Regions from separate parts of the Dehalobacter sp. TeCB1 genome, predicted to be linked through region 2. Evidence: riboswitches for the same ligand, from Rfam matches in the RefSeq annotation. Region 2 holds a riboswitch; the other holds the start of a gene.
The links. Region 2 has a riboswitch for nickel and cobalt ahead of A7D23_RS11550 (cation diffusion facilitator family transporter). Riboswitches for the same ligand answer to the same signal wherever they lie in the genome.
Positions count from the first base shown of each region.

Region 1: it holds a riboswitch for nickel and cobalt, as region 2 does, so the genes downstream of both, A7D23_RS05490 (cation-translocating P-type ATPase) here and A7D23_RS11550 (cation diffusion facilitator family transporter) in region 2, are expected to answer to the same signal.

Region 1 covers NZ_MCHF01000017.1:76,376-94,820, reverse strand. The annotation lists partial or broken gene A7D23_RS05490 (cation-translocating P-type ATPase) at 1-1,951, opposite strand, end outside; NiCo riboswitch at 2,006-2,103, opposite strand; gene A7D23_RS05485 (DUF2127 domain-containing protein) at 2,320-2,811, shown strand; gene A7D23_RS05480 (APC family permease) at 2,836-4,662, opposite strand; gene A7D23_RS05475 (response regulator transcription factor) at 4,903-5,604, opposite strand; gene A7D23_RS05470 (sensor histidine kinase KdpD) at 5,597-8,278, opposite strand; gene A7D23_RS05465 (iron dependent repressor, metal binding and dimerization domain protein) at 8,536-8,958, opposite strand; gene A7D23_RS05460 (Nramp family divalent metal transporter) at 9,155-10,423, shown strand; gene A7D23_RS05455 (MFS transporter) at 10,438-11,637, opposite strand; gene A7D23_RS05450 (spore germination protein) at 11,894-13,492, shown strand; gene A7D23_RS05445 (Ger(x)C family spore germination protein) at 13,529-14,719, shown strand; gene A7D23_RS05440 (endospore germination permease) at 14,723-15,805, shown strand; gene A7D23_RS05435 (hypothetical protein) at 15,817-16,041, shown strand; gene A7D23_RS05430 (zinc-ribbon domain containing protein) at 16,228-16,530, shown strand; gene A7D23_RS05425 (CarD family transcriptional regulator) at 16,809-17,327, shown strand; gene A7D23_RS16005 (hypothetical protein) at 17,329-17,493, shown strand; gene A7D23_RS05420 (iron-containing alcohol dehydrogenase) at 17,613-18,445, opposite strand, start outside.
Region 2 covers NZ_MCHF01000055.1:31-10,535, reverse strand. The annotation lists gene abc-f (ribosomal protection-like ABC-F family protein) at 1-171, opposite strand, end outside; gene A7D23_RS11595 (SufD family Fe-S cluster assembly protein) at 578-1,495, opposite strand; gene A7D23_RS11590 (ATP-binding cassette domain-containing protein) at 1,489-2,238, opposite strand; gene A7D23_RS11585 (DUF2284 domain-containing protein) at 2,434-2,964, opposite strand; gene A7D23_RS11580 (DUF3102 domain-containing protein) at 3,180-3,914, shown strand; gene A7D23_RS11575 (hypothetical protein) at 4,030-4,221, opposite strand; tRNA gene A7D23_RS11570 (tRNA-Val) at 4,350-4,426, opposite strand; gene A7D23_RS11565 (site-2 protease family protein) at 4,507-5,136, opposite strand; gene A7D23_RS11560 (cupin domain-containing protein) at 5,321-5,668, shown strand; gene A7D23_RS11555 (carbohydrate-binding domain-containing protein) at 5,774-7,354, opposite strand; gene A7D23_RS11550 (cation diffusion facilitator family transporter) at 7,600-8,487, opposite strand; NiCo riboswitch at 8,659-8,758, opposite strand; gene A7D23_RS11545 (hypothetical protein) at 8,849-9,277, opposite strand; gene A7D23_RS11540 (phosphodiester glycosidase family protein) at 9,255-10,199, opposite strand; partial or broken gene A7D23_RS11535 (cation transporting ATPase C-terminal domain-containing protein) at 10,300-10,505, opposite strand, start outside.

The sequences.
Region 1 (18,445 bases), on a different contig from region 2:
GGATATGAATCGTGAAAACATAGCCCACGGCTTTTCTGATGTTATCATAGATTCTTCGGCCATCCTTAATGGTATCAACAATGGTTGAAAAGTTGTCATCCAGCAGGACCAGATCGGCAGCCTCACGAGAAACCTCAGAACCGCGCTTGCCCATCGCAATCCCAATATCGGCATATTTCAAGGCTGGCGCATCATTGACGCCGTCTCCGGTCATCGCGACAATCTCGCCGTTATCTTTAAAAGCTTTGACGATTCTCATTTTATGTTCCGGAATTACCCTGGAAAAGATACTGACATCCTTGACTTTCTCACGCAGTTCTTCCTCGCTCATTTGATTCAGCTCATCGCCGGTGATAATCTTATCGCAGTTCGGCATGTTAATCTGCCTGGCAATCGTGCTTGCCGTAATCCCGTTATCTCCGGTGATCATAACGACCCGAACCCCGGCTTTGTTGCAGATTTGAATATCCTGCTTAACAGATTCCCGCGGCGGGTCGGCAAGACCCACCATACCACAAAGCTGCAGCCGGCATTCCGGCAGGGTGTCCGGGACTTCCTCTTTGCCGGTCAGTACCATTTGGCCAACAGCAATCACCCGCAGGCCCTGCTGCGACATTTCTCTGATTTTGTGCTCGGCAACTTTTCTCTCCTGATCCGTCAGACTGCATACGTCCAGAATACGTTCAGGCGAGCCTTTGGCTGCGACCACAAGCTCATTTTCATTTTGCCAGACGTGTCCCATCATCTTGGTCTGATCCGTGAACGCATATTCTTTGATCAGCTCTCCGTCAAAAAGGAGCTCTCTGCCTACCCCTTGCGCTTCACAGTAAGCAATCATAGCCTTCTCCATCGGGTCATAGGCATCCGGCTCGCAGCCCATGCCCATAATCCGGATCAACCTTTCGCCGTCATCGTTCAGACTCCAGGTATCCCGGACCGTCATTTGGTTCATGGTAATGGTACCTGTTTTATCGACACAAAGAACGGATACAGCCCCGAGCGTTTCTACGGACGACAATCTTCTGACCAGTGACTGCTTTTTGGCCAGCCGCCAGGCACCCATCGATAGAAACACGGTCAAAATAACAGGAAACTCCTCCGGGATCATGGCCATGGCCAGGGTGATCCCAGACAAAATGCTTTCGATGACCCGTTCACTGCCAACATGGTCCGGCAGGTTGAAATAGGTTACGACTCCGACCAGCGCGAATAAGACTGCGGCAATTCCCGCGCACAGCTTGACCAGTTTTCCGGTTTGTTTTTCCAGCGGGGTCGGACGGTCAGGCGCGGCGGCTATTTCCTGCCCGATTTTTCCGTATTCGGTAGCCGGGCCGATTTGATCGACCCTGATCGCTCCGGTGCCCTGGGTAACCAGCGTCCCGGCGTAGCAATAGTCCCGTCGCCAGTATTCTTTGCTGTCGAGGGACAATTCCCCATCGGCAGCCTTCTCTCCGTTGACAACTTTCCAGACACCTGCCGATTCGCCGGTCAGCGAGGATTCATCGACACATAGTGTACTCGCTTTTAAAACCGTGCCATCCGCCGGCACTTTGACGCCTTCAGCAATAAACATGATGTCGCCGGGCACCAGGTCCGAACTGTTGATGATCTGCATCATCCCATCGCGCAGTACGGAAATCTTCGGCGTGGATAAATCCTTCAAAGCCCTAAGTGTTTGGTCGGTTTTCCATTCCTGGATGACTTCTATGCTGATAATCCCGACAACAAAAACAAGCATGATGGCGCCGTCCCGGGGTTCTCCGAGGATAAAATAGATCACAGCCGCAATGAGCAGCAGCAAAAACATGGGTTCACTAATTACCTGCAGGATCTTGCGCGGAAAGCTTTCTTTTTTTTCAGGCACCAGCTCATTCTTCCCGAACCTTTCCTGAAGCTGTCTGGCTTCGGGACTTGAAAGTCCCTGCAGTTCCCTGATTTGTTGTTCTGTCATACAGATGCCTCCATTTATTGTCTTGAAGGATATAAAAATACCTGTAGAACATTTTACTGTCCCACAGGTATATGTGTATCATCACCTGCTGCCCAACGGGCCCAGCCCCATGAACTTGTGTCCAAGTTCATCGCCTGCTCAGTTTGTACTGTAGATTGATATGCAGTGCAAAGAGATAGTTGAATTTTACCATATTGTTTTTTTTTAAGCAATATTTTATGCAGATTTTATTTAGACATTTTTATTTAGACATTTTAAGGCATCTGCTTTTTTTAATGAATAATTAATTGAATTTTAGTGGACATTTAATAAATATCGTATACGATTGAAAGAGACCAATTACTTAATATTACGCAAAGGATATAAGGATGACAACACCTAAGACAAATAAACGGAAAGATATTTTCCATATCGGCTTCGAAATCGGCTTGCTAATGAAAGGCATTGACGGTCTACTGGAAATTATCGGCAGTATCTTGCTGCTGTTTCTGACGCCGGACCGGTACAACTGGCTGATACGCCTCTTGACGCAGCATGAATTATCTGAAGACCCGCAAGACTTGTTTGCCAATTACCTGATTAATTCCAGCCCCAGCTTTTCCTCCAGCACGCAGCATTTTGTGGTATTCTACCTGCTGTCACACGGGATCATCAAATGCATTCTCGTACTTCTGTTATGGCGCCAAAAACTGTGGGCTTACCCTTTGGCCATTTTGTCCTTAATCTTGTTTGTCGTTTACCAGCTTTACCGCTATACGTTCACACATTCCGCATTTCTGATTCTGCTTACGATCTTCGATGTGCTCATGATTTTCCTGACTTACAAAGAATCGAAACAAGTAAGATCTAAGGCTATGTGATTCTGTCTGATCGGTCATTTAGTTTCATTTTTGTAAATGGTACGGTATCGTAGCCACGCACACATTTCTCCGATATAGCAAATGTGTGCGGATTAGTAAGCTCGACTGGTTATGCAGAATATGGTGCCATCCTTTTTTCGGAATAAATTCCGGGATCAGAACCATGATCTGATAATTCTGATCGGTTGCTTTGTGTTCGATCATATCGATAAATTTGGTCAGCGGATGGACAATGCTCCGGTGTAGAGAATTCAACGTTACCAAACGGACGTCGGGATTCCATTTCTCCCACTTTTCCTCGAGCTTTTTCTCTTCTTCTTTATCAAAGCAAACACTTACTGCAATGATCTGGTTTGCCGACAGCGATTTTGCATAGTTTAACGCATTTTCCACCACGCGCGTGATGCTTGCAACAGGAATAATGATAATATTTCCTTTAATCGGTACTGTTGGTTCAGCCGCTGATACCCGAAGCTGTTCTGCGACGTCCATATAATGCTTGTGGATTCTGTGGAAGAGCAGAATAATCAACGGCAGGAAGATCAAAATCGGCCAAACCTGCGTGAACTTGGTTAACAGGAACATCATGACAACGACGAAGCTGATCAGCGCCCCGAGCGAATTAATAATTAGCTTTGGCATCCAGCCTTTCGGCTTTTCGCGGAACCATTTTACGATCATTCCGGTCTGGGCCAGGGTAAACGGAATAAACACGCCAATCGCGTAAAGCGGAATCAGGCGCTCCGTTTTCCCTTTAAAAGCCACAATCAAGAGGATCGATAAAAAGCCAAGGATAAGGATTCCATTGGAGAATCCAAGACGGTCTCCGCGGATCGTGAACATCCTTGGAATAAATTTGTCTTTGGCAAGATTCACAGCCAGTAAAGGGAAAGCCGAGTATCCGGTGTTTGCGGCCAGAATCAAAATCAACGCGGTTGTGCCCTGAATAAAGTAGTAGATAAAATTACGTCCGAATATTCCCTCAGCCATTTGGGAAACAACCGTTTCCTGTGCATTCGGGGCTATTCCATAATAAAAGGCCAGAAATACAATCCCAGAAAACAATATCGCGAGCAAACTACCCATCGCCATTAATGTCTTGGCCGCATTATTCGGAGCGGGCTCTTTAAAATTCGGGATCGCGTTAGAGATAGCTTCAACACCAGTCAAAGCCGAACAGCCGGAGGCAAAGGCCTTGAGCAGAATAAACAAGCTTATCCCTGCGACAGGTGTGCCGACAGCCGCATGCAGTTCGGCCGGCACCTGACCTGTAAAGACATTGTACAGACCGGCACCAATTAAAATAAACAGGGCCGCCACAAACAAATAGACAGGATAGGCCAGGATCGTAGCGGATTCTCTTATCCCGCGCAGATTAAGGACCGTAATTAAGAGAACAAAAAACACAGCGATCGCTACTGCATGGACATGCAAGGCCGGGAAAGCTGAGGTAAGCGCATCGGTTCCTGCAGACACGCTAACCGCTACAGTCAGAATGTAGTCGACCAGCAGGGAGCCTCCGGCGATTAAGCCTGAATTCATGCCGAGGTTGTTCTTCGATACGACATACGCTCCGCCGCCGCGCGGATAAGCAAAAATGATCTGCCGGTACGACAGGATTAAAGCAATTAAGAGAACCAAAACACCGATCGCGATCGGAACAGAATACCAGAATGCTGCCGTTCCAACCGTAAAGAGAACGATCAGGATTTGTTCCGGGCCGTACGCTACCGAGGATAAAGCGTCGGAAGAAAGAATCGCAAGGGCTTTCTTCTTGGTCAGCTTCTGTTCGCCAAGCTCCGTTGATTTTAAAGGACGCCCGATTAAGAAGCGTTTAAGGGCAGATACCATGAAATGTTTCACCATCCAATTAAAATAGTTGCGTTCCTTGCCATCTATAGCCGTTGGCAGCCTTTGCTGCACTTAGATATATTATGAAGTACTTATACTTCATGATATACCAAAAAAGGTTAATTTCGTTCGCACACCTATTTATAACACCGATGGCATAAAGAAAGAATTCAGATATATGCCCTTCATATAAAGAATGTATAAAGATTATGTTAAATAAAAAAAGCCCGTTTGTACGGGCTAAATCTCCTCAACCATCCGGTATCCTACCCCAACCTCGGTTAGAATATACCTGGGTTCTGCAGGGTTGATTTCCAGCTTTCTGCGGATATTGGCCATATTGACCCTGAGCGCTTGGATCTCATTGGTGTAAGGTCCCCATATTTCCTTCATGATGAAATCGTGGGTCAGTACTTTCCCGGTGTTTTTGGAAAGCAGCACAATGATCTTGTATTCAATCGGTGTAAGGTGGATTTCTTTACCGGCCATGGCTACAAGTCTTTTCTGATAGTTTATCTCTAGATCGCCGACTGTCATCTTCTCTGATTCGGGAAAACTGACACTAACGTTCTTTTGACTGTGACGGATCCCGGTTCTTATCCTGGCCAGCAGCTCGGAAGTACCAAACGGTTTGGTCAGATAATCGTCCGCACCAAGATCCAGGGCTTCAACTTTTTCCCGCTCCTGTCCACGGGCCGACACAACGATGATCGGAATTCCGCTCCACTGCCTGATTGTACGCAGCACTTCCACGCCGTCCATATCCGGCAAACCGAGATCCAGCAGGATCAAATCGGGCGAATAGGATGCCGCCATTGAGACAGCCTCTTTCCCCCGGGCTGTCCGGATAATCTGATAATCATTGGAACTCAGGATCGCCGAAATAAAGTTGCAGATTTTTTCATCATCTTCGACAATCAGGAGCAAAGGTTTGTTACTCATAAATGTTCTCCTCCAGAGGCAGTGTGAACCGGAATACGGCACCGCCCTGCTCTTTATTGGCAGCCTCCATTTTCCCATTGTGAGCCTTGATAATCGACATGCATATTGACAGACCGATTCCCATTCCGCGGGCTGAATCCGAGCTGCGTTTGCCGCAGGGCACATAACTTTCAAATAAATACGGGAAATCCTCTTCGGCAATTCCTGGTCCGTTGTCACTGACCTCAAAGACAGCCTGAGCTCCGGCTTTTGTCACCTGCACCGCGGTCACGGTGTCATCCGGCGAATGCTTGACCGCATTTTCGAGCAGATTGATCAAAACCTGCTCAATCAGCTTTCCATCCATCGGCACCAGCAAAAGGTCTTCAGGCACCTGCACCGCTATTTTACTGTTCGGGTAACGATGACGGGTTCTACTGATCGCTTCAGCCACGATCTCCTCAGCGGCCTCAAATGTTTTGGCGACATTCATGGTCCCTTCCTTGATCCGGGTCACGGACAATAAGTTTTCGACCATGCGTATCAGCCATTGCGAATCTTCTTTGATGTTCGAGACCAATTGGCTATGGGTCTCTTTATCCAGATGATCACCATTTTCAAGGATTGCTGAGCTCGCCCCGAGAATGCCGGTCAGCGGGGTCCTCAGATCGTGCGAAATTGCGCGCAGCAGATTGCTTCGCATTTTTTCTTTTTCTGATTCGATTAATATTTGCCGTTGTTCATCAGACAGGTACTGCCGTTCCAAAGCCATGGCGACTTGGGAAATAATCATTTTTAGCAGCAGACGGTTATTACGGTTTAATCTGCCTTTGAGACATGAAATTCCAATCACGCCAAGCACATCGCCTTGGGAAATGATCGGCATATAATAAGCGCCTGCTTCTGTATGCGTATCTGTTCCTGCACCGGCCTGTTTTTGATTGGCAAATACCCATTGAGCAACCTTGCTTTCGCGCTCCGACAGCAGAAATGAAGCATCAGGTTCTGCGGAGGATTGCGTCAGAATACCTGATGAACCATGATGATTGGATGAACGATACAGGTTTGCCGGTCCATACTGATCCCGGGTGTAAAAAACCGCGGAGCATTTAAAAAGTTTCACAATGTATTCGTTCGTCAGCGTAACAATATGTTGAAGTCCTCTGGTCGTTAAAAGCCTTTTATTTATCTCATACAATAACTCGGTGCGCCCTTCTCTTTCCGCGGCGAGCCGTGCCTGGGTCTGAATGCGGACAGTCGTCGTACTTGTGATCAAAGCCACAACCAGCATAATCACAAAAGTGACCGGATAGCCTGTCTGGATGGCATAAAACGTGAAAAGCGGCGAAACAAAAAAGAAGTTAAAAACAAGTACACTTAAGACCGAGGCAGTCATGCCGTACACATACCCCATGGTGAGTCTGGAAATAAAAAACACAGACAAGATATAGACCATGATAATATTTTGATTGCCAAATTCCAGCGCCCGAAGGCCAAAGGAAAGCAGGGTTGCCCCAGTCAGAACCCCTATCGTTTTCCAGATATCCGGCCAGGATAAGAACAGGTCTTGGCTGATCCGCTTCCTTCGCGGTTCGCGATAGGATCTTTGAGGCCAGCTGCTTGGGATGATATGAATTTCAATGTTTGGCAGCAGCCCGATGAGCTTATCCTCAAGTGCCGGATCAAATAATGTTTTCAGCGTCTTTTTATTTCTGCTTTTTCCAATGACAATATTTGTGATGCCCGTAAGCTTGGCATATTCCGAAATGATGGAAGCCAGACCATGTCCGTTCAGCGTCACAATTTTGGCGCCTAAGAGCTCGGCCAGATCCAGATTCTCCTGGACGTTTTTCTTTTCTTCTTCCGTAAAATACCTGCTTTCCATATCTTCGATATACAAAGCAGTCCACGGGGCATGGAAGGCCTCTGCCGATCTGGCCGTCCAGCGGATGCATTTAGCGGCCGACGGCGAAGAACTGATACAGACTAATAGCTTAATTCCGGCTGTTTTTACGGATAAGCGCTGTTCATTTTGATTCTCGTTGACGATCCGGTCCGCAACCTTGCGCATAGCGGTCTCACGCAGGAGGCGCAGGCTTTCAAGACTTAAGGGACATTTCTTTCCCCCGCAGCGTTTCATCAGTTCGTCCGGCTCGATATCGATCAGCTCAACTTTATCGGCGCTGTCAAACATATAGTCCGGAATCGTGTCCTGCTCATTAACCTTCGTGATATCCTGCATTAGATCTCTCAGGCTTTCGATGTGCTGCACATTGACTGTGGTGTAGACGTCAATTCCGGCATTCAGCAGCTCTTCGATATCCTGGTAGCGTTTTTTGTTCCGCATGCCGTCCGCGTTACTATGGGCCAGCACATCAACCAGCAGGAGCTCGGGTTTTCTTTGCAAAGCGGCGTCCAGATCAAATTCTTTGCGGTAACGGTTTTTATGGTTAACAGTCTTCGGCGGCAATGCCGGCAGTCCGTCCAGCAGCTGAATGGTTTCAGGACTTGTATGCGGCTCCAGATAACCTAGGACAACATCTACCCCGCTTTTCAGCTGGCTGTGGGCATCATCAAGCATCGCATAGGTTTTTCCTACACCCGGGGCATAGCCAAAGAAGATTTTTAGTTTTCCGGTTTCCTTTGCAGCCCTGGCGCGAATATCCTGCACGCCGCCACCACCCTGACTCTTCATTCGTTTATCATACCCCCGATAGGGTGATTTAGCAAGAAGCGTTCGACTCACCTTGCCGCTTCATTTGAACGCATGGTATGCTGAGGAAACAGACTCCGCCAGCTTCAGGAGCATACCACATTAATCAGACGAACACCCCGGCTAACATTCGGGGTGTTGTTTATTATGTGATGCACACTTTTTTCTTCTCCAACATATTCTGTTTTAGAATCACTCGTTAAAGTTAGCTTCGGCTAACCTCCAGAGAATACCTACAGTTATTTCTCCCTTGTATGACGCAGAACAAAGTCGTCAAAATCCTGTTTCCAGGACGTATTGCTTTTCATGAACTCCACCAGCGTTTTTATCGCATCAATCGATGCAATTGAAAGGTAGTGTTCCATCGCTTCAGCCTCAGCAGCAATATTGCATTTGCTACATATCAGCGAAAGAAATTCCTGCAGCAGCTGATTCCTGGCAACCAGGTAAAACCCATACTCTTTTCCTTTATCCGTAAGCTTGATTTCGCCATACGGTTCGTACTTTATATAGTCAGAGTCTCGCAGTCTGTAGAGAGCTTTCGTTACGGAAGGCAAAGCGACCTGAAGCCTATTACTTATATCCGTGACTCGAACTTCATCAAGTGACAGCGAAAAGCGATAAATTTCCTCCAAATAATCTTCCAGGCTCGGTGAAAGCATCTTCCCCACTCCTCTCGCTTCACCTGAAGTTACTGATATTTGTTAGCATCCACCTAAATGCTTATCGCTATTTAAGAAAGAATTATTCAGCCGTATCACAGTAGATTCACATCTATGTGTACTGCTTCGTTCTATACCTATATCATTTTCTTGCCTCATATGACAGTTCATTAGAAATAAGCGGAGGGTTATAACAATGAGCAAAGAAATCAACCTTGTTCAAACTTCATTAACATTACCTTTGCCTAAAAATACCTGGCTGGAAAAGATCAAAGACACACTGAGATACCTGGGTCCGGCCTTCATCGTGAGTGTCGCCTATATTGACCCCGGCAATTTTGCCACCAACATCAGCGCAGGTTCCAATTTCAATTACAATCTTGTTTGGGTTGTCTTATGGAGCAACCTGATGGCGATTTTCTTGCAAACACTGTCGGCGAAGCTCGGCATTGTTACCGGTGTTGATCTGGCTACGCAGTGCGGACGTGTTTTCTCCAGGCCGGTAAATCTTTTACTTTGGATCATCATGCTGTTTGCCGTCATCGCAACGTATATGGCAGAGTTCCTGGGCTCGACGCTTGGCCTGTACCTACTTTTCGGCATACCGCTCGTGGCAGCAGGTCTGATAACCGTATGTCTGACCTTCGTCATTGTTTATTTGCGGCGTTTCGGCCAGCATATGGTTGAAAGAATTATCATCAGTCTGGTGGCCGTCATCGGGGCCTCGTATTGTCTCGAGCTGTTCTTGGCTAAACCGGATTGGCACGCGGTCGCTTTGCACACCTTGGTTCCTAGCCTAGGTCCCGAAAGCATTCTGGTTGCCGTCGGCATGTTGGGCGCGACCGTTATGCCGCACGTCATTTATCTCCATTCGGACTTGATGAAAGCAAGACGTACTTCCGATGATTTGGCCGAAGCAAAAAAGCATTTCCGAATGGAATGCTTGGATATCGCCTTTGCTATGAACATCGCGTTTCTGGTCAACGCTGCAATGGTTATTATCGCTGCAGCCGTTTTTTTTAACCAGGGTCCCGTCGATTCCATTGAACAGGCACACAAGTCCCTGGCGCCGCTACTTGGCAGTTTATCCAGCGGTGCTTTTGGCCTGGCGCTGCTTGCTTCAGGCCTTTCCTCATCCACCGTTGGCGCTATGGCCGGAGAATGTATGCTGAAAGGGTTCATCGGTCTGGATATTCCGGTCAATATCCGGCGGGCAATTACTATGATTCCGGCCATCATTCTCCTGTGGCTTGGCTTTAACCCGATGAAGATGCTGATTATGAGCCAGGTTACCTTAAGCTTTGCGCTGCCGGCAGCGGTCATTCCGCTGCTTCTGATCACCAAACGCCGGGACATTATGGGTGAAATGACAAACCGTAAAATCACCAATGCTGCCGGTGTGGTAATCGTAAGTCTTATTGTCTCGCTGAATGTTGTTCTGTTATATTTAACTTTCTCCGCTTAAGTTAGAACTAAACATCAGTTTTCAAGATGCCTTAACCCTTTCCGATAAAAGATAATCATGAACAGCGCAGCAATCAGAGCCATCACAGAGCCATAGTAAAATGGCACGCTGTAATTGACATGATCATAAAGCAAACCTGCTATGACACTGGCCGGAAGAAGCGTAATACCCACAAGGCTGTTATATATGCCCAGTCCTGTTCCCCGTTTGTCTTTGTCAATCAAATCAGACACCAATGCCTTCTGTACGCCGTCAGTGGCTGCGCTGTAAAGTCCGTACAACGCAAAAAGCAATACCACTACGGTTCCGCTGTTTGTTCTGCCAAACCCGAAATATAGGATTGAATACAGCAGATAGCCAAAAATAATCAGTCTTTCTCTGCCGATTTTATCTGACAGCATGCCGGCTGGTACGGAGAAGAGCGCTGACACTGCGTAAAAGATCAAATAGATCATCGGAATCAAGGAGTCTTTGATCCCAATATCACTGGCTTTGACCAAAAGAAGCGCATCGGTTGAATTTCCCATCGTAAAGATAAAGATGATTCCAAGAAAGGCATAGTACTTTTTCGGGAAGTCCTTCAATGTAATTTTCCCAAGCGGTTCCATCTTCTCCGATTTTGCTTCCTTCACAAAGCATATAATGTTTATCAGTCCCAGCAAACCTGGGATGGCTGCTATAAGAAATATCAGCCGGTAATCATTTGGAAACAACAGCAGGATTCCTGCTGCCAGAAGCGGCCCAACGATCGCCCCGCTGTTATCCATCGCTTTATGAAAGCCAAAGTTTTTGCCTTTGCTGCCGTCTTCAGAGGACGCGGCGATCAGGCTGTCTCTTGGCGCCGTCCGGATGCCCTTGCCAACCCGCTCGGTAAACCTGATAAGCAGAACCTGCAGCGGCGAGGTTACCATCGAAAACATGGGTGAAAGAACTGCCGTGAAAGCATACCCTATGACCATGAATGGCTTATTTTTTCTGATCTTGTCACTCCACCATCCGGATAACGCTTTAAGCACGGATGCCGTACTCTCCGCAATCCCTTCAATCAAAGAGAGCTCCGTTTTAGTTGCTCCCAAGGACATTAAAAATAACGGCATTACAGAATAAATCATTTTCGTCGTCGTATCCGTTAGAAAACTTGTCAGGCCTACGAAAAAGATGTTCTTCTCTATGCCCAAGATCTTCTTTTCCCGGATCTTATTGTTATTGCTCATTTTCTTTTCTCATTAAAAAGAGCGATCTCCATCGCCCTAGCTCCCTTTGTCATATCCGTTACGTCAATGCTAACACATTGTAATATCAGTTACAAGCAGAGATAACACATATCGCCGTCATCACATCCCATATTCCAGTTCGCAAATCTTACGTGCTCAGCCAATTTTTGAATCCAAAACAGTATTCATAAATAACTTCATTCCTAACGGGAGATACTACGTAAGGTTAGGTTCAAAGTGGAAGGATGAAAGCAGTATGTTCCGCTCCATTCATTCTAAACTGCGTTTTTGGCAGTTAGCAAATCATAACGGCGCTAACGCCAATCATTCAGAGAATTCTCAATCTAACCTTTTCGACAATCTGAACAAAAACCTTACCGCTTTAAAAGGTATGTTCGGAAAGAGCTATGATGTTAACATGCGTGAATTTAACTTTGGTGATCAGGGACTTACGCGTGGTGCGATCGTCTTCTTATCCGGGATGACGGATACAGCCATAATTAACGAAAGTATTATAAAACCATTGATGTACGACATCCGGTTAAGCTCCAGACAAGAAACATCATTACTGAATAATATGAGTATTATTCAGACAACGCTGCTTACAGTGGGAATGGTTCAAAAAGCTTCTAAGATCGATGAAGTCGTAGATGGCTGTTTGTCCGGAAAAACAATTCTACTGATTGATGGCTCAAAAGAAGCTTTAGTCATTGGCACCGAAGGTTGGGAAACCCGTGGTGTGGACGAACCCAAAACAGAATCCGTTGTCCGGGGTCCGAGGGAAGGCTTTACCGAGAATTTGCTTACCAATACAACCCTGTTGCGTCGTAAAATAAAAAACCCTAATTTAACTCTGGAAACAATGAAAATAGGTGAACGAACCAAGACTATTGTTTGTGTTGCCTATTTAAAAGATCTCGTTCATCCACAGCTCATCAAAGAAATTCAACGGCGTCTTAATAGAATTAAGACAGATGCAATTCTGGAATCAGGGTATATCGAACAGTTCATTGAGGATGCTCCTTTTTCTATTTTCTCCACAGTTGCTAACAGTGAAAAACCGGATCTTGTTGCAGCAAAAATCTTGGAAGGAAGGGCGGCCATTTTTGTTGACGGGACTCCCTTTGTGCTTACCGTTCCAATGGTCTTTATTGAAAGTTTTCAAAGCGCTGAAGATTACTATTCCCGGCCTTATTTTGCAAGCGTGGTTAGACTCCTCAGGCTTTTAGCTTTTCTGATTAGCATTACAGCTCCGGCAATCTATGTTGCTTTAACAACTTTTCACCAAGAATTGATTCCTACTTCCTTACTTTTTACCATGGCTGCATCCGAGGAGGGCGTCCCTTTTCCTGCGATGGCAGAAGCACTCATTATGGGAACAACATTTGAAATTCTCAGGGAGGCCGGGGTTCGCTTGCCCCGTCCTATTGGTCAAGCGGTCAGTATTGTGGGGGCTTTGGTTATTGGCGAGGCTGCTGTAGGCGCCGGAATAATCGGAGAACCTATGGTTATCGTGATAGCTTTGACAGCAATTTGCAGTTTTGTGGTTCCTTCCCAAACAGATTCCGGTAGTATCCTACGATTAATTCTTGTTCTCTTAGCCGGGGCAATGGGAGGGTTTGGGATTGCACTTGGATTAATGGGGACATTTATTCACCTGGCTTCCTTAAGATCTTTTGGCACCCCCTATTTATCACCTTTCGCTCCTCTCAGTACGCAAGACTTGAAAGATACATTCATCAGGGCGCCTATTTGGGCAATGTTTACCCGCCCTAGGACGATAGGCTGGCATGACCCTGAACGCCAGGAGTTCAGATTAAAACCCAGCCGTCCGTCAGAAGAAGACAAGAGCTAGACCGGCTTGAATAACATTGAAAACAAGAGGCAATTGATGAAAAATCGTATGGGTTTCATTATAAAAACCATGGTATGCTTCATGTTAATTCTACCTATAAGCGGATGCTGGAGCCGTCATGAGTTAAATTCTTTATCGTTCGTGGTTGGCGTAGGTTTAGATAAAGCCGAGAAACCCGGAGAAATACAATTGACGACACAAGTGGTAAAACCAGGTGAACTAAAATCTGCTTCTGCTAAAAATAAGAGTAGTGGGAGCGGCGGGAACGGGACAAATGCTTACTGGAACATAAAAAGAACGGGATATGTTGCCTCTGAAATTATCAGAGATTTTAGTCATGAATCCAGCCACAAGTTGTATTTCCCACATAATCAGGTTTTGATAATCGAGAGGAAATTGGCTGAAGAAGGAATACAAAAATATATTGATACGTTTATACGGGATAATGAGACTCGCTTTAATGTTCTGATTGCGGTCTCCGAAGACCGGGCAAGTGAGGTACTTGATGTTTCGCCTGGATTGGAGAAACTGCCGGCAATTAACATTGCCAAATTAGTTGAAACGCAAAATGTAACGTCTGAATCGCCAACAGTTAGATTAATCGATTTTATTCGTCGTTTAATGAGTAAGACCACTGCTCCTATCGCACCCTTGATTAGAGTGACCGGTGACGGAAATGAAAAAACAGTGGAAGTCTTTGGAACAGCAGTTTTTAAGCATGATAAATTGGTTGGCGAACTGAATAAACGTGAAACGCGCGGACTATTATGGGTTATCAACAAAGTAAAAGGCGGAATGATTGATGTTGCTGTCCCTAGCGGTGATGGTACAGTGAGCCTGGAGATTATGCGTGCGAAGAGTAAAATGACACCCGTCATCCAAGATGACACGATTCTGATAAAGCTGGATATCAAAGCGGAAGGGATTATCAATAGCCAAAGTGGTTCAGAAGACATAACATCACCAGTCCATGTTGCCTCTCTGGAAAAAGAACTATCTGCAGAAATCAGAAAGGAAATCATAGCTGCTTTAAAAACGGCCAGGGATCTCAATTCAGATATCTTCGGTTTTGGTGATTCAATCTATTGGAAATACCCCTCCAAGTGGAAGAAACTAAAGATGAAATGGGACGAGGTCTTTCCGGACATTGAAGTAGCGTTAAATATCGATACCACGCTGCGCAGTACAGGCAATATCAGCGCTCCTGCCGTACCTGCCAAGGAGTAATTCATGAGACTTGAAAGAGGAATCATATCAAGTTCACAATTGATGTTTTTAGTTGCAGGATATGTCCAGGGTTCTGTTATGGTAGTTGCAATTACGAATATAATTACCAAACAGTATACTTGGCTGGTTGTTTTATCCGGATTGGCTGCAAGTATCCCCCTTGCGATGGTTTATATTGCCTTAGCGAGGAAATTTCCCGGCAAGGACCTGGTACAAATCAATCGTATTGTCTATGGTCCCTATTTAGGCAAACTGGTTTCCGCCTTATATATTTGGTTCTTTTGCTCTGTTGCAGGTTTTATGTTAACCTATGTCGGCGAAATCATAAAGTATTACATGATGCCGGAAACTCCTAAGTATGCAATTTGTATTCTATTTGCTTGCATCTGCGCCTGGACAGTTCGCAACGGAATAGAGGTCCTTGCCCGGACCAGTGTTATATTTGTCATGATCATCATATTTGTAATCCTAATCACTTTTTTTCTACTGCTGAAAGACATGCAACTAACCAATTTCCTGCCATTTTTTGATCTTTCCCTGAAGGATTTTATTCAGGGTACACATGTCATGCTGACCCTTCCCTTTAGTGAAATCGTGGTGTTTCTCATGGTAATGCCCTATGTGAACAAGGGAGTAGAAGCAAAAAAATCCGTTATTTTAGGATTAATCATCGGAGGGGGCAGCATATTAATTGATACGGTTCGCAATACAGCTGTGCTGGGAGTAACATCGACGATTATGGTTTCTCCTTCGATCGAATCAGTGCGCCTGATAGACCTGGCAGAGATCATAACCAGGCTGGAAATGCTTGTTATTACTTTATTATTAATTGCAATGTTCATCAAAGTAAGCGTCATGTATTATGGCTCTGTATTAGGGATAGCCCGATTATTTAATTTACGTTCCTATAGGCCACTGGTACTTCCGATTGGAAGTATCATTGTTAGTTTATCTATTCTGTCATTTACTTATCTGGCACAAAACGTTAGTTTTGCAACTGGGACAGGGCCTTTTTTCACCCTTACGTTTGAATTTTCGCCTGTAATAACATTACTAATAGCAAAAATACGAAAGTTGCCAAAATAACAGGAAAGGAAATGGCCGTGATTTTTTTATTAACGATAGCTTTTGTGGCCATAGGATTATTTGAAATCCCTGCTCTTGTCAGAAATAAGCATTGGCGGGAACTTGCCGTCTTTTCGGTCTTTTTTGTGTTAGCGTTTATACTGGCTCTATTACAAGCAGCAGATGTCAAAATACCCAGCCCAGTCAAAGGCATGGAATATTTGTTCAAGGATATATTAAAACTGAGTTATTACTAGAATCAAAAAAACTCCACCAAATTTGCTATATATTTGAAATATTCCTTTGACATATACTTTCATTGCAGTTATACTTAAGCAGCTCGTTCATTTTGTGGATTTACTAATAACCTCTCCATTGCCTAAAGCTCTGGGAAGCTATGAATTCTTCCCATAAAGCGGGTAATATATTTTGGAGGTTTTTTTATGTTTGAAGACAAAGTTTTAACCTGTAAGGACTGTGGAAATGAGTTTTCCTTCTCCGTTTCCGAACAAGAATTCTACGCAGAAAAGGGATTTACCAATGAACCTGGCAGATGTCCGGAATGCCGCTCTGCGAGAAAGGCACAGGGTAGATCCAACAACCAATACGGTCGTCCGCAACGAGAAATGTTCCCAGCCGTCTGTGCTACTTGTGGAAAAGAAACTCAAGTCCCTTTCCAACCCTCAGGTGACAAACCGGTTTATTGTCGTGATTGTTATCAACCACGCACACGTAATAATTGGTAAGTATTTGAAAGAAGCCTTCCTAGTACACACACTAGGGAGGCTTTTTTATTTCGGGTCTTTTATTCCATAAGCAGCCCAACCTTTTACCATTTTATAAAAAATGTTTATGGCTATTAATTATGGCTTTATTTTACAAATGAAGCTTATTAATTTATTAACCATTAATTCATTGACATTAATCATTGACATACATTTTTATAAATGATAAAATAATTGATTTGCTATATATCATTTTCTATGATATGCTTAATAAGCTACTGACTCAGGGAGGTGAATATATGTTCCAAGTTGGTGATCAGATTGTCTATCCTATGCATGGAGTCGGAACTATTGAAGCTATTGAAGAAAAAGAAATCTTGGGGAAAAAAAGAATTTACTATATTGTCAATGTCCCCCAAACCAGGATGCAGATGATGATTCCCCAGGATAAAGCTGAAAGCTTTGGCATCCGGAAGCTGGTTGAATCCTCTATCTTTGAGGAAATTCTGGAAAATTTTAATGAGGGAATTACCGATCCCCTGCTTTATAAAAACCAGAAATACTGCACTGATTTAAATACGAAAAAGATGAGAAGCGGCGATATTTTCAAAGGGACAGAAATAATCCGTGATTTAACGCGGAAAAACCTCCTTGGTAAATTGGGAAAAGAAGATTCCAAAATGTTGGAGGGTGCCCGTAATATATTTATCAGTGAACTGATGCAAGTAAGATGTATGACTAAAGAGAAAGCAACAGATTTATTAGATTCAGTGTTAGCAGCCAACGTTTTAGATGTAGAATTTCAGGAGGTAAAATAATTTGAAACCATATACTTGGTATGATTTTAGTTATTTATCGAAAAAACAGAAGCTTCAGTTTCTGATCGATGTCAAACCTGCTGCTGAAAAAAATGGCAGATTTGATCTAATCTTATACAACAAATACGCAGAGCAGTTTGGTTTAGACAAGACCAAAGAAGCTTAAGAGACCTTGATTCTATAAGAGGCGGATAGTATTGGGTCTGTCATACGCGCGTCGTGATATTGTACAAGAAGATTGTCAAAATCTTCAAAACTCAGCAGAGTAGAGTTCCTACTCTGCTTTTATAATGCAGCTTGGTAGATATCGATGATATCTTCAACCGATCCCTGCCTGGGGTTCGTTAACGTGCAAATGTCTTGCATCACATTATTTGCCAGTTCTTCAATATCACCTTCCTCAAGACCCATCATAGATAGCTTTCCGGGAATACCAATTACAGAAGACAGATTCTTAATCGATTCGATAATAATATTTATCGCTTGCTCCTTATGATGTGTAACAGTCCCCATAGCTTCGCATAATTTCAAAATCCGATGTTCCGGTATCGCCGTGGAATTGAATCTAAAAACATGAGGCAGCAGCGCAGCATTATTGAATCCATGAGCACCATTATAAAAACCGCCCAGCTGATGCGCCATTGCATGCACATAGCCTAGACCTGCGCTATTAAAGGCAAGCCCTGCCATAATATTGGCATACATCATTTTTTCTCTGGCTTCCAAATCATTGCCGTTCTCATAGGCTCTCGGTAAGTACTCAAATGACAACCTCAGTGCATCCAAAGCCAAAGCATCTGTAATCGGAAACGCCTCTGTCGAAACAAACGCTTCTATCGCATGCGAGACAACATCTATTCCAGAACTGGATGTTACTTCCTTCGGCATCGTGGTCATAAAAATTGGATCGTTTACGGATATAAACGGTGTCAATAAAGCTGAAGTAATTACCATTTTTACCTTTCTTGTATTATCCGTGACGATTGCAGTATGTGTTACTTCTGCTGCAGAACCAGCCGTTGTGTTGATTGTAATAAGAGGGATCATCGGTTTGGTTATTTTGTTATATCCTTCATAGTCTATGATCGAGCCACCATTTACAGCAACTGCAGCAATTG
Region 2 (10,505 bases):
ATACTCGTATTTCCCGCACAGCAGCTGCAAAAAGGTCGTTTTACCGCGCCCGTTTCGGCCTGTGAACCCAAGCTTCCAGTCCGTATCAATCTGAAAAGATACATTTTCAAAGATATTGTCATAACTGCCGTCATAGCAAAACGTTAAATGGTCGATGTTAATCAACGCCATCACGATCACCTCACTGTTAAAAATAATAAGGCTGCAAGAAAGTTTATTCTTGCAGCCCCAAAATATCCTTGAACGCAGTTGATGTGCAGAAAAAATGTCAATATAATGCACATTCCAAATGCTGTTGGTTTAATTTTGATTGCTTAAAAAATTGTAACTTTCTTGCTTTGCGGGCTTACCGCTCCTTGACATCCTTGGCACCGCGGCATTAGCCCATCCGTGGGCGTCACAAAGCCAGCAGTACTTGCTGCTTACTCTGGAACGCTCTTTTAACTTCACGTTTAGCAAGAAAGTTTGCGCATTTTCCCATCTCCGATCAAATTTATCTATTAATGAAAAACTTCAAATTGCCCTATTAATAGATTACTTAACCCTAATATTATATCAGATAACCCTATCATTGATATTAGGCCAAAAAACCTTGCAGAATCATATCTTCAGCCTCTTTTTCCGTGAGACCAAGCGTCATCAGCTTGATCAGCTGATCGTTTGCAATCCTGCCGATAGCCGCCTCATGGATCAGCTGCGCATCCGAATGGAAGGCCGAAATCTCCGGAATGGAAGAAACTTTCGCTTGATCCATAATAATCGAATCACATTGAATATGTCCGCGGCATTGGGCATAGCCGCGCATATTCAAATGAAAAACTTGGGTGGAATGATCCTGCGCCACGGAACGCGAAATGATCTGGGCGGCAGCATCTTCTCCTGTCAGCTCAACTGTAATATTGGATTCGGCATTCTGGTTGGTGGTAGTCAGCAGTCTTTCCATGACAATCAAACGCGCGTTCTTGTGCAGGCGCACTTCCGTATCCCTTTTGGTCTGGTCGACGCCTCTAATCTGAACCATTTCCAGCTCAGCCACACCGCCCTCTTCGACTTCAATAATCGTCTTCGGATTCAAAATCCTTTCCCCGCTGCCATCGCCTTCGCCGTAGTGTTTTTCTACATACTTCATCTTGGCACCCTTGCGGACAAAAAATTCGTGAACGCCGTCATGCTGGGCTTTCTTGCTTCCCGGGTTATGAATACCGCAGCCGGCTACAATCAGAACGTCCGAGTCGGCGCCGATTTCAAATGTATTGTAAACGAGGTCATCCATCCCTTCAGACAGAATAACCGGAATATGCACGCTTTCTCCTTTGGTTCCGGGTTTCACAATGATATCAATGCCGGGCTTGTCCTGCTTGGTAATAATATCAATGTTTGCAGTCGTATTTCGTCCCGCTTTCTCGCCATTTTTACGGATATTATAGGCTCCATGCGGGATTTCATGCAAATCAGCGACTTCAGCTAAGATTTTTTTATCGATCGCATTCAACATTGTGCTTTTCCTCCTACAATGGTACAGTTGTTTCTGCATTCGCAGTTGGAATCCAGCAGCTCGATTTCACCCAGAATTTTAGCCTTGGTGGTCACTTCGCTGATTTTTCCGTCGGACACTAAAACAACCTGGTCGGCCAGACGGAGAATCCTCTCCTGGTGAGAGATAATCACGATCGTCGTGTCATACTTTTTATTTAAATTTTGGAACGTCTCGGTCAGCTTCTGGAAGCTCCACAGGTCAATCCCTGCTTCCGGTTCATCAAAGACAGCCACTTTCAGGTTGCGCGCCAAAATACTGGCAATTTCAACTCTCTTTAATTCCCCGCCCGAAAAGCTCGCATTAATTTCCCTATCCAAATAATCCTGCGCACATAAACCCACATCATAAAGCAAATCACAGGAATTCACCTCTTTATCCGGACCGGCAGCCAGCTTCAAAATATCGCGGACTTTCATTCCTTTGAAACGGGGCGGTGACTGAAACGCATAGCCGATACCCAGCCGTGCTCTTTCCGTAATTCCCATACCGGTAATATCGGTACCATCCAAAAGTATTTTTCCTGCCGTAGGCTGGTAAATACCCATAATCACTTTGGCGATCGAGGATTTTCCTCCCCCGTTCGGACCTGTCATGACGTAAATCTTTTTCTTATCCAGGGTGAGACTGATGTTCTCAAGGATTTCTACATCTGTTCCCTTGTCATCGTCTAACGTCAGGCCGACATTTATCAGTTCCAACATCTCAATACCACCTTTTAAGCATTTTCCAATTTGAAAATGGTTGCAACATCTTCCATCATTATCTCTGATAGATATTTCTCCGGATATTATAGCATCCCAAATAAAATAAAGGAAATCCCAGTATCCTTTAAATTCATAATTACTTTGTTAACGCCCCAAAAAACAATTAACTGCTATTGAGGGCAACTATCTTCCTTAATGGTTATAAAGTACAAGCGAAAAAAAGCCGACTTTTCCCATTCCTGCGTTATACGTCATCTTCTGGTCCATGGACATCCGGACGACATCAATCCCGTTGCCTTCCATCGAATATTGCTTTTTGTCCGGGAAGCGGCAGGGTTCTCCGTCAAGAGCCGAGCATTTCTCACACAATGTACAGGGACCTGCCCCCAAAATCAGAACATCTTCCGCAGCAAATTCTTTCCGCAGCGCTTTGTTCAAATTGCCCAGAATCCCCATCGACTCCATCATATCATCTCCGGAGAGGATCGAGATGATTTTACAGAGAATAAAAGCCTGATCATATTTCCGGACCCTGGCTTTCCTTTCCTCCTCCGTCCCTGCTCCGGGCGGGCAAGCATGGTTCTTGCCAAAATTGCCGCAGGTATTTCTGGCGCACTGATTGAATACATCCTGTGAAAAAACAATGTTATCAACTTTAATTTCTCTGTATTCGTCAAATCCCAATTTGGTGAAGGCTTCGATTAACCGCTCTCTAAGATCCATTTTCTTCAGCCCCTTTTTTATTTTTGGCACGCAGGAAGCTTGGAACCCTACATATGGAATACTATACAAACTGATCAATTAATTCAAGGGCAAAAGGAGGGATAAAACACGCTAATCCCGCCAGATCGGGGCTGAAACCCTCACACTTGTCTGGGGACCGGAATATTTTATAGCGTTATCTGTAAAATATCATCGGTTAAGAGAGTGAAACCAGAATGAATGTTGAATTATCTACCCGGACACCGGCGCAAATCGCGGCCGAGATTAACTTAATTAAAAGCCGGACCGACAAAATCATGCTCCAGAACTGCGTTCAAATCGGCACCTGCCTGACGGAGGCCAAGGCAGCGGTTCCCTATGGGGAGTGGGGAAAGTGGCTGAAAGAAGAGGTCAGCTATTCCCAGCGGACAGCCGAGCACCTGATGCGGATCTGCAAGGAATTCGGGCCTAGACCCGCCTCCCCCGGCGGAGACTTGCCAGATTCGAATCCGGATTCGAATCTTAGTTTTTCCCAGGCGGTCATCCTTCTGGGGATTCCGACGGAAGAGCGGGAGGAATTTATGGCCTGTCATGATGTTGAAAATATGAGCAAACGGGAACTTAAGGAGGCTGTTCAAGAAAAGAAACAAAGCGTGGAACTGGTCCCGATCGTAAGAGTATCCAGAAAGCTGAGAAAAATACAGCCTCAGACCGTGCAGCCAACCACCGGAACTTACGCCGAAAGCGCAAAATACGACGAACAATTTGCCCTGCACCGTGACAACATGCTCAGCGCCTATAATGAACTACTAAAAATACTCGTTGCCCAAAGCAGAGTAGACACGGTGCGAAAAGAAGTCAACCGGAAAAAGGCCTTGGAGATTGCGGCCAACATGGTTAAGACGCTGCAAGAATATCCGCCCGCGATTAGAACGAATTTAGATATTAAAAAGGATAACCCGGCAAACTGAATGCCCGCTATATATCCCGGTTTTGCTGTACGGCATATTCGGGATGACCTACCAACCCAAAAGTTGCGCTTATGCCTCTCAGAGTTTTTTGAGGCAAAAAAAACTAAAGAGCTATTTATAAAGCCTTTAGTTCTGTAATATCCTCAGTATTTTTCGCCGTTGCTGAAATCAATGTATCAAGTTTCCGGTGAATTTCTTTGTGTTCTGTTTGGTTTTTCTTTTCCATTGCTTCCAGTTTATCATCAATAGAATTGATTCTATTATCAATGGATGATAATTTTTCTAGGATAATATCAAGTTTATCCATTAGAAAGTATCTCCTTTGTTATAAGTATAAATGGATCGGAGTCTTAGGCATTTTAAATATATTTTGGTAACTTTCCCAATCCCTAATATCTCTCAAGTAAGTTTATGGTATTTAGAATAACTTTAAAATGGTGGGTTTGATAGGATTCGAACCTACGACCCCCGCGATGTGAACACGGTGCTCTAACCGGCTGAGCTACAAACCCACAATGGCATGCACATGGTTTATTATAGCGCTATTATCTGAGAAATGCTACCCTAAAAGCTCTAAAAAGAACAATCTGTATCAAAGCAAAGGACTGATTAGAAACTTATAGACATACTCAATCGGCGGCCCGATCACGATATTGATCACATTTGTAATAATCAAAATCAGTAAGATAAACGTACTCATCTGATAAATTTGGCTGTACAGACTGCTGTCTTTCAAACCGAGCAAACCAAAGACAACATGGGAACCGTCGAGCGGCGGGATTGGCAGAAGGTTAAAGACAAACAAGACGACATTCATCCAGACCGCATTAACAAAGATACTTTGAAGAATATTTAAAGTATTGCTATCGAGGATGCTTTCCGGAATATAACTGATGGCCCATATCAGGATCACGAAACATACTGCAAGCAACAAGTTCATCACCGGTCCGGCCAGGGATACCAGAATGTCATCTCTTTTTCTGTTTTTAAAATTGCTGGTGTCAACCTGAACAGGCTTAGCCCAGCCAAAATGGGCGATGACCAGCATCAGAAATCCAATAATGTCAATATGAACCAACGGGTTAAGCGACGTCCTGCCCTGCAGTCTGGGCGTATCATCACCCAACCACACTGCGGTCTGGGCGTGGGCAAACTCATGAAAGGTAAGACCAATAATGATTCCGGGTAACATATAAAGGGTTTGAACAATATCAAAATCCATGCTTTACTTCCTTTCGGGTAATTTGTTCTCTTAACTTTTGAGAGGTCGCCACATCAAGGGGATAAAATTCTATAATCCTAATAATACATAATTCCAGCCCATTTGACAAAGGAATACTTCAGATACAATATAAGATACAGGGTAAAGCTTAAGAATATGTGAATAAAGAAAGGAAGTGATCCTTATGGAAAAACATTTTCTTAAAAACATTGATTTTGGTAAAGTTCTGGATATGGCTTCTTTGGTAGATTACCAGAACGGTCAGGTCGTCAGCAGAACGCTGGCCCAGAGCAAAGCCTTAAGTCTGACACTTTTTGCGTTTGATCTGGGAGAAGAGATCAGCTCCCACTCCTCTGGCGGAGATGCGATGGTCTACATCCTTGATGGCAGCGCCCGGATCACGATCGGATCTCAGGACTATGTGCTGGAAAAAGGCCAGACCATCGTCATGCCTGCAGCTATCCCGCACGCAATATTTGCTGCCGCGAAATTCAAAATGCTACTGATCGTTGTATTCAATATTGACTCATAATAGACTTTGCTTACACAAGAACCCCCCTGCAATCGGGAGGTTTCTTGCTTCTGGTGATCTTCGGTTCAATATTCTATCTACGCTATCAGCTAATCTGTAACCTTCCTATCGTTTGAAGGCTCTGCCGCCCATTCCTCCGCTATAGGAACCGACACGCGTAACCTTCTCGGAAATCGCAACCTCTTCGTAGCGTGTTCCAGGCGTATAGGTTCCCCCTGAATAGAGACCGTTTACCGATGTGCCTGATGAACTTCCTCCATAATAAATCTTATAGGTTGTGCCTTTGGTTAATTCCGATGAACATACGACCAGGTTCCGGAACATTTTGGTCGGCGCGAAAGTAAGCACTTCTTTACCATCTGCATTTTCGATCCTGATGATCGTACCGGCCTGCTGATCAGACGGCAGGTTAATGTTCAAAGCATAGAGGGATGAATTCGTATCCGGAGCCTCTGCCATGCCTGCGCTGCCTGCCGCTACCAGGAACCCGCCGGTTACGGTGAATGATCCGGTATAATCCAGAGCACCGTTACCGTTGTCCGTTGGTCCGTTGACAATGATCTTTCCATCGGTCATGGTGACCGATCCGTTGATATCAATCCCATCACCGCCTGAATCAACAACGATGGTACCACCATTGATGCTCATACTGCAGTCACCCGAAGACGCAAAATCATTTTGACCCGGCCGGCCATTCACTGAGGAAGAATCTGTACCTCCTGCACCGTTGATACCATCGTCGCTTGACTTCACGTTCACATCCCCGCCATGGATATTGATCACAGCACTTTCAATTCCTTCATAAGATTTCGCAATCGTAACCTCTCCGGCGTAAATATCCAGCGTTGCATCAGAATGCATCCCGTCATCACCGGCTGTAATATTAATTGTTCCTGCTTCAATCAGAATAAAGCCTTTAGCAGCATCCGCATCATTAGAAGATTTGAACCCGTCATCTCCGGCGTTCACCGTGATATTGCCATCTTTAACGGTAAGAAAGTCACGGCCAATGATCCCGTTATTCACAGCATCCACGGAAATGTTGCCGCTCACGATTCTGAGTTCATCTTTGCTCGTTATGCCATTTTTGAAGTTGGCTTTGACATTTAATGATCCGCTGCCATTAATCGTCAGGTCACTTTTACTGAAGATCACTGCATCCGGTTCCTCTGCTTTAGGATCCGAGTAAGTGTAGGATGAGCCGTCCTTCAGCGTATTTTTCGTACCGTCTGCCAGGGTAATGACAGTCTTCTCAGATTTCAGCACATAAATAGGTGCACTGGTTGAACAGGTCATATCGACACCATTCAGGATCAGTCTGACGGTATTCTTGTCCTCAGTGTAGACGATAATCTGAGCGTCGGCAATTGCACCGCTGATAACATACGTACCTGCAGATAGAATGGTTACAACATTATCGACAACGCTAACTCCGTTTCCCTCTGTCTTCATGGAGTCCCCTGAAAAAGTAATATGCGAGGCCTGGGTATCATCCCATTGTGCATTGGTATCTTCGTCGTCATAATCAACGGAGATACGGTCCTCAGTACTGTCCCCGGCGACGCCGGAGCTGTCCGATTCCGCTGTATTCTGTGAAGAACAAGCTGTTAACGTTAAAAGGAATATGCACAATATAGCAATCATGCCAATGGAAACTATTTTTTTCTTGGGGGGCTTAGGGCCCATTAATCTTCATCCTTTCCAGGAATCTTTTTTTGTGATTGTACAACAGGTTTGTGACCATGAGGTGTAGGCAATGTGACAAAATGATGAAAACATTCAACAAACAACAATTAAAAGCCGGTTCAGATCGAACCGGCCTTATACTAGGTATCCTATACTATTGTAATTCTGTTTCATCTGTCCATTGTCACAAAAAAGTTCTCATAACGGATTTATCATGCTGTCTTGTGGCAGTTTTACGCATATTTTTATTCGTCTATCTCTTTATCTTTCTGATCTTGATAAGGGTCAAGATGGATATTCACGCGGGTATTTTTCAACTTGTCACTCATGTCCTTTTTCAGGGTTCCAATAATATCATGCGCTTCTTTGACGGTAACGTTGTGATCGATCGTAATGTGAAAATCGATGTGTTTCATATTTCCTGATTTTCTTGTTTTAAGCTTGTGATAATCTCTGAATTGATGACTGTGCTCAGAAATAATCTTTTCAATCTCAGCTTCTTCTTCATCAGAGAGCTTCGAGTCGAGAAGAAAGTTAAAGGCTGTTTTGCATAAGTGAAACGCTTCTTTGATGATCAACAAAGCCACAATGACCGCGACAACGGAGTCCAGTATGGCAAGTCCGGTAAGTTTAATCAGCAGGATTCCAACGCCGACGCCTAACGACGTATAAACATCGGTTTTCAGGTGAAGCGCATCTGCTTCCAGGGCCATCGATCCCTCTTCTTTGCCCACCTGATATAATTTTTTTGATACAACCAGATTGACAAGCGCCGATACCAGCATCACCCCGATGGCAACAGCCGCCTGTTCAATCTCCGAAGGCTCAAATATTTTCTTAATAGCTTCAATAATAATCAGTGCCGCTGCAACAAAAATTAGAAGCCCTTCGACAAGGCCCGAAATATTTTCGATCTTTCCATGTCCGTAGGGATGATCCTTATCCGCCGGCTTCGTTGACTGTCTCACCGAGAAAAAGGCGACAATCGATGCGGCAAGGTCCATACTTGAGTGGATCGCCTCGGAAATAATACTGACGGAACCGCTCAAAATGCCTGCTATGACCTTAAATATGATCAGCGCAGTATTCGAAATAATGGATAACAATGCAAACTTGACTCTTCTGTCAGCCACAGCTTTTCTTCCTCCCAAAATCACCAAAAATATCAATTTCTTAAAATTACCTAATACCTTGTTAACCCTAAAATTACAATATAATGACGAGCAGATTTCTTGTAAGACAAGGCAAATAATTGAGGAATCCCTTCTTATATAAAAAAACTGTGGAACTATAATTGTTGGAAATATAGTCCCACAGGGTTTGTCTCCTGCTGCCAGTATACCGGCCCAGCCTTATACACCTAAATCAAGTGTCGTGTGTATCGGCCTGATCGATGCGCAGTATTCTTTGATAAATCAAGAATTAGTATATTTGAAAACAACCTCTACTGTCAATATCGTTTTGCCTAAAACTTGAGATAGCTCTGCCTAAAATTTAGGATAGCTTCCTGCTTTTAAATACCATTGCAATCAAGTACCCCAATCCTGCTGCCGTTCCGGCCCAGCCGGCCACTTGGAACAGCTGAACGTAGCCGGATGCAGTCCCGGCAATATCGAGTATCCCCTTCAGCAGACTGCCCACGGTTAATACCGCAATGCCGGAATTATAGATATTGTAGAACAAACGGTAGTTTCTCCGGTCGCTGATCCGGGAAACGATCAGCCCCAGCGTAAAGTAGAACAATGCGCCGCCCAGAAGCGGATACAGAAACATCAGGGTCATTGCCGCCGAACGAACCCCATGACCGAACTGTGCATAGATATTCGCCACAGCGATGGATACCGCTGTGAGTATCAGATAGACAATTACTGTTTTACGGATCTGCCGTGATCCTTCCGTACTATTCATTACCGATATAGACAATGTCGCTCACCTCTCTCTGCTGAGAACTCCTGCCATCGGTCGGATGATTGACGATTTCTCCATTAAAGTACATGGTCGAAGAGCCTCCTCCATCCAAATTATACGCGACCGTACATCCTCTTTCGGCAAACTCCTGCGCAAGCTCCAGCAAGGAAAGTCCTGCGCTCTCTTCCGTCCGGCCGTCAGCGACAATTACGATGTAATGCAGACCGGAGACCTGACCGATCGCGGTCCTCGGATTGCTGTTTTTGGACTGGGATACCTCAGTGGTACTGTCTACCACGATTTCTCCATTTTCGATCAGGGTCGGTCCAAATGAAAGTACCTGCCAGGGATTTGTCAGGGAATCGGCACTGACCGCATTTTCATTAATAATTGAGAAATCCCCGTGGCCGTCAATCACCAAGGCTTCATCGTTTCCAGCCTGACGGGCCGTATCCCTGTACAAGACACCATTGCGTAAAACATAACCGTTATTTCTAAATCCATAGTAGTCGCCATTGATCGCAAAGATTGCCTGATGTTCTTCGGCCATATCCGAGGTTGTTTCCTTGAGATTGCGCCCAAAGCTGTTTTCGGCCAGCGCTGTTTTCAGGTAAGACGCATTGCTGAGCCGGATATCGGCGACATAAAAGGTTGTGTCATACGCTTGCACTGTGTCAATCGTTATTTTGATATTTTTATCCTGATAAGAATGATCGGTAACTGCAGCTTCAGTCTCTGACCCGGACTCGGGCGGATCCTCTGCTGCACTTTGCTTCTCAGAGGCTGTATTTTGCTGTTCGGTAGCCTCACGCTGCTTGACTTCAGTCACGTTCTTTGGAATTACAAAGGTGTCCAACAGAACAAAAACAAAAGAAAATGTCAGTAAAACAGCTAAGACGGCTGCCCAACGGTAGGGTTTGAATAGGGATTTTTTCATGTTGCCAATGAACACTCCTGTCTTCTGTCATCGATTTCTGTTTTATATTAAATGACCCATGTGACAGTTTGATGAACTATTGATGAGCATTCATTGAATATTATGTTCTTTTCCAGCGTTTAAACCCTTTGACAACCTCATACCAGCCAACAGATACGACGGCCAAAGCGGCAGCCAGGATAAGCTGTTTCCAGGACAACGGCGCGAGCTTCAATAAGTGATTCAGCGGCGTATAGATAATAAGAAGCAATCCTGCTAGGGTCCCAATATTTACCATCCACATGACCTTATCTCTGATTAGTTTCG